2 regions of the Streptomyces sp. NPDC127098 genome follow, and region 2 is predicted to be linked to the other one. Evidence: riboswitches for the same ligand, from Rfam matches in the RefSeq annotation. Region 2 holds a riboswitch; the other holds the start of a gene.

Region 1 (2,379 bases), on a different contig from region 2:
TCGGTGCCGTCCTCCTGCTCGATGATGACGCGGTAGCCGTAGGAGCCGGCCCAGGCGGCCTCGACGACGGTGCCCGTGTGGATGTTGCTGACCGGGGTGCCGGTCGGGGCGGCGAAGTCCAGCCCTGTGTGGGAGCCGGAGCTCCACATCGAGCCGCTCTGGCCGTAGCTGGCGGTGAGGCGGAAGTTCTTCACCGGGATGGTGTAGCTGGCGCGCAGCTCGGCGAGCCGGCGCTCCTCCTCCTGGCGCTGCCGCTCCTCCTCGAGCTCGCGCTGCCGCTCCTCCTCGGCGATCCGCTGCTGCTCGGCGAGCTCGGCCGCGGCGTCCGCGGCCTGGACCTCGGCGGCCTGGATGGCGGCGGTCCTGGCCTGCGCGGCGGCGTTGGCCTCCTGGAAGTCGGCCTGCTGGAGGATGCGGGCCCGCAGCGCCTCGCCGGCGTCCTCGCTCATGCCCGCGGTGGTGAACGGGCTCGCGGTGGGGGCCGCTTCCTCCTCGCTCGCGAGGAAGCCGCCGACCACCGGGATGTTGCTCATGGTGTCGGTCGCGGCGTCCACGCCGGGCACGGAGGCGCCGCCCTCGTTGGCGGTGGCCATGCCGCCCGCGCCGACGGCGGCGATGACGCCGACGCCGAGCACGGCGCGGCTGCGGGCCATGGTGCCGCCGCGCTGGCGGGAGACCCGGTGCCGGCCGCGGACCGGGGCCAGCGTCTCCTCGCTGGGGTTCCAGGGCTCGCCGCCGACGGGCTCGGGGCCGTAGACCTCGGTGCCGTACGCGGCGAAGCCGGCCTCGGTCGTGTCGTCGACCGGGCCGGCCGGGGTGTGCGCGGTCGGGGAGTCGCCGAACCAGCCACCGTCCCTGTCGTCGCGGACGGCGGCGAACTCACCGGTGGCGGTGGGGTCGTAGGCGCGACTCGGGTCGAACTCGCCGTAGGCGCCGAAGGCGCCCTGGGAGGGCTGGGCGTCGATCAGGTCGTAGGTGCCGTAAGTGCCGTACGGGGCTCCGGAGTCGTCGTCCGGGTGCCGGTCCGCGACGGAGGTCCCGGAGGCAACGGAGGCATAGCGATTCGACGCCACTGCAGGCGCTCTCCTTTCCTTCCTTCGCCTACCGGGTTAGCTGACGGGTTCGGAGCAGGAAGGTCTCCTACGGTCGGTCGAAGGGCCAGGGCTCTGCCCTCGACTGTCCGATTCACCCCAAGTAGTGGTTCCCCGGTTCCTTTGGTGCAGTTGTTGTGCACGTGCCGGATTCGGCGACAGAGCACGGTGCCGTCTCTTGCGACGGCGGTGACGACCGCGCTGCGTTATCGAACGTTAATAGACCCGGGCCCGGATTTCCAAGAGCCCCCGGGAATAAATGCGGAGCGGGGCGGGGACCTTAGGCGCCAAGGTCCCCAAAACGGGCGAAAAGCCAGCCGTTTCTCATGCCACTGTGCTCCAAATCGCATCCTGACGTTTCGTCAATTGTTATGCGGAGCGGTGCCTTTCACTCACGCACCGTGATCCCCAGGCGTCCCGCGCGGCTCCGGGTGGTGCAGGGCGAGCAGCGCCATGTCGTCGTTGAGCCGGGTGCTGTGCTTCACCACGTCCGCCACCACCCGGTCGAGCAGCACCGCGGGGCCGGGGAACGAGCGGCCGTTCAGGTCCTCGACCGGGTCGAAGAAGACCCCGTGCTCGTCCCTGGCCTCGCTCACCCCGTCCGTGTACAGCAGCAGGTGCGAGCCGGGCGGGAACGGCGTGCTGCGCACCGAGCCCGCGGGCGCGGGCAGCAGGTCGCCGAGGCCGAGCGGCAGCGCCGGCTCGGACTCCAGGTAGCACGCGTCCCCGTCCGGGGTGAGCAGCACGGGCTGCGGATGGCCCCGGTTGAGGATCCGCACCGTGACCGGCCGCTCCCTCGGCACCTCGGCCAGCACGGCGGTGGTGAAGCCCTCCACCGGGTCGAGCGGGGCCCGCTGCTCGCGCTCCCGCACCAGCGCGGCCTCCAGGTAGGCGGCGACCTCGGCCAGCTCCGGCTCGCGGTCGGCCACCTCGCGGAAGGCACCGAGGATGACGGCGACCGCCTCGGTGGCGGCGAGGCCCTTGCCACGCACGTCCCCCACCAGCAGCCGCACCCCGAACGGCGTCTCGCGCACCGCGTAGAGGTCGCCGCCGATCAGCGTGTCGCGCTGCGCCGCCTGGTAGCGGGTGGCGACCCGCAGCGTCCCGGCCCGGTCGGGCGGCTCCGGCACCACGGCCCGCTGCACGGCCTCGGCGACCTCCCTGGCCGAGGCGAGACGCCGGTCGCGGCGGGCCACGATGCGGTTGACGACCACCGCGAGGGCGGAGATGGTGGCGACGGTCGTCACCTTGACGATCGCCTCGCCGACGCTGGGCTCGCGCGCCAGCA
Region 2 (2,379 bases):
CGACCGCCGGTGGTCGCGCAGCGACCTCGCCAAGCTCACCTGGCACAACGCGGTCCGCGTCCTCCGCGACGCGGAGTCCGTGGCCCACGACCTCTCCACCCACCGCGGCCCGTCCCTCGCCACGATCGCGAGCGCGTAGCGCTCGTCAGAACCGACGCGGGCGGGCGCCCGGCCGAGCGGCTGCGCCGCGGGCCGCTGCCGCAGGCCGGCAGGGCCGCGCGGCGACGATGCCGTCGGCACGGCACGGCACGGCACGGCCGGCTCGGCCGGTGCCGGTCGTCGACCGCCGCACCGGCCGCACCTGCCTCAGGGCGGCGAAGCGGCTGGCCCTGGGCCGCGCGACGCCGTGAGCGGCACGGCGGCGCCGGTCGTCGCGTGCCGTGGGCGAGCGTCCGGCCGAGGATGCCACGGCGCGATGCCGTCGGCTTGGCGCGTGCCGGCGGGCGCGTACCGGCCTTCGGCCGCCGTCGATACGGCTTGCCGTGAGCGTCGACATGCCTGCCGTCGAGTGGCTCCGCGGGCGAACGCCGGCCGAGGCTTCACGCCCGCGCCGGCTTGGCCGCCACCGGCAGGCGCACGGCCGCCCATCCAGGGGGCGAATGCCGCATTGCGGGCAAGGTGGTCGATAGTGGCCGCCGCTGAAGCGGCCCGTGACCGAGGTCACGTCGGGGGCGGGTGGGTCGGGGGACCCTTGCGGGGCGTGCACCGGCGTGCCGCCTCAACTCGGCTGCGCCTGCGCGGAGTTGCGCGCCGCCCACGCATCAGGCAAGTCGCCCCCCGCATTCGCGTGACTCCGTTCGGTGATGATCGAAAAGTGGTGGTATTCCCCGTCACACCGGGACGGAACCCCGTTTCTTGTCCTGCCCGAACGCCTCGGCTTACCGTCATCCCGCGCCGCGATCCCGTGGCGAGCCGCCGCCGGACGCCGAGTCCTGCCACCGGAGGCGGTCGTGGCACCACTTCCGCATGGCAGGAGCGGGGGACCCAATCTCCCGCCGGCCGTCCCCCCAGGACGCCGGCTCGGGGTGAAGCCACCGCCGAACGACCTTCGGCCGTGGCCGGGCGACTCCGGCCCGAACCCGACAGCTCACCTCGTAGGCGTCTGGAGGAGGAGCACAGCCATGTCCGCACGCGGACGTCACCGCCGTCAGCGCGCCCGCGCCCGGCACATATCGCGCATCTCCCTGATGCTCTCCGCCGGCGGAGCCGGCATCGTCCTGCCCCTGGTCGCCTCCGGCACCGCCCACGCCGCCTCGGCCGAGACCTACGAGGTCAAGGCGGGCGACACCCTCTACGAGATCGCCGCCGAGCACGACGTCGACGGCGGCTGGCAGGCCCTGTACGAGGCCAACCGGGACGTCGTCGGCGACGACCCGCGGCTGATCACGCCGGGCCTGGAGCTCGTCCTCGACGAGGACGCCGCCGTCTCCACCCAGTCCGCGCCGGCCGACCAGACCGCCGCCGAAGCCCCGGCCGGGGACTACACCGCGCCGGTCTCGGGACCGCTCGGCACCGCCTACGGCGTCGCCGGCTCGATGTGGTCCTCCGGGCACCACACCGGCGCCGACTTCCCCGTCGCCTCCGGCACCCCGGTCGCCGCGATCACCTCGGGCGAGGTGGTCAGCGCCGGCACGGTGAACTCCTACGGCAACGAGGTCATCATCCGGCACGACGACGGCCGCTACAGCCAGTACGCGCACCTGTCGTCGATCTCCGTGAGCGCCGGCCAGACCGTCTCGACGGGCGACCAGATCGGCCTGTCGGGCTCCACCGGCAACTCCACGGGTCCGCACCTGCACTTCGAGGTGCGCACCGGGCCGGACTACGGTTCGGACATCGACCCGCTGGCCTACCTCAGGGAGCACGGCGTCGACATCTGAGCCGTCCGAGCCGCCCTCGTGCGACAGGGCCCCGCCGCGCACCTTCCCCCTCGCCGGCGGGGCCCTGTCCCCTTTCCCCCGGTCCCCCGTTCCCCCGTCAGTCCCCGAGCCGCTGGTAGGCGCGGATCGCCAGCGTCGCGAAGACCGCCGTCAGCAGCGCCGGCCAGGCGATCGCCAGCGCCAGCGCGTGGTCGGTGGCCCATGAGTCACCGCCGAGGCCCGGGTTGCCGAAGAGCTCGCGGATCGCGCTGACCGTCGCCGACAACGGGTTCCACTCCGCGATCGTGCCGAGCCAGCCCGGCATCATCTCCGGCGCGGTGAAGACGTTGGAGAGCGCGGTCAGCGGGAACGCCAGCGGGAACACCGTCGTGCTCACCGTGTCCGGGTTCCGCAGGAGCAGCCCCAGGTAGATCCCGATCCAGGTGAACGCCACCCGCAGCGCCAGCACCAGCGCCACGGCCAGCAGCGCCCGCCCGAGGCCCCGGTGCCACTCCCAGCC

The links. A riboswitch is a leader RNA that binds a small molecule or an ion and turns the genes downstream of it on or off. The one in region 2 is predicted to bind cyclic di-AMP.
Region 1: another riboswitch for cyclic di-AMP. It lies ahead of ACFWI8_RS19810 (M23 family metallopeptidase); the one in region 2 lies ahead of ACFWI8_RS16010 (peptidoglycan DD-metalloendopeptidase family protein).

What each region holds. Positions count from the first base shown of each region.
Region 1 is NZ_JBHXFJ010000030.1:23,158-25,536, forward strand. Features, by position in the region: gene ACFWI8_RS19810 (M23 family metallopeptidase) at 1-968, opposite strand, end outside; cyclic di-AMP (ydaO/yuaA leader) riboswitch at 1,082-1,259, opposite strand; gene ACFWI8_RS19815 (PP2C family protein-serine/threonine phosphatase) at 1,484-2,379, opposite strand, start outside.
Region 2 is NZ_JBHXFJ010000021.1:63,258-65,636, reverse strand. Features, by position in the region: gene ACFWI8_RS16015 (dipeptidase) at 1-139, shown strand, start outside; cyclic di-AMP (ydaO/yuaA leader) riboswitch at 945-1,116, shown strand; gene ACFWI8_RS16010 (peptidoglycan DD-metalloendopeptidase family protein) at 1,122-1,880, shown strand; gene ACFWI8_RS16005 (ABC transporter permease) at 1,978-2,379, opposite strand, start outside.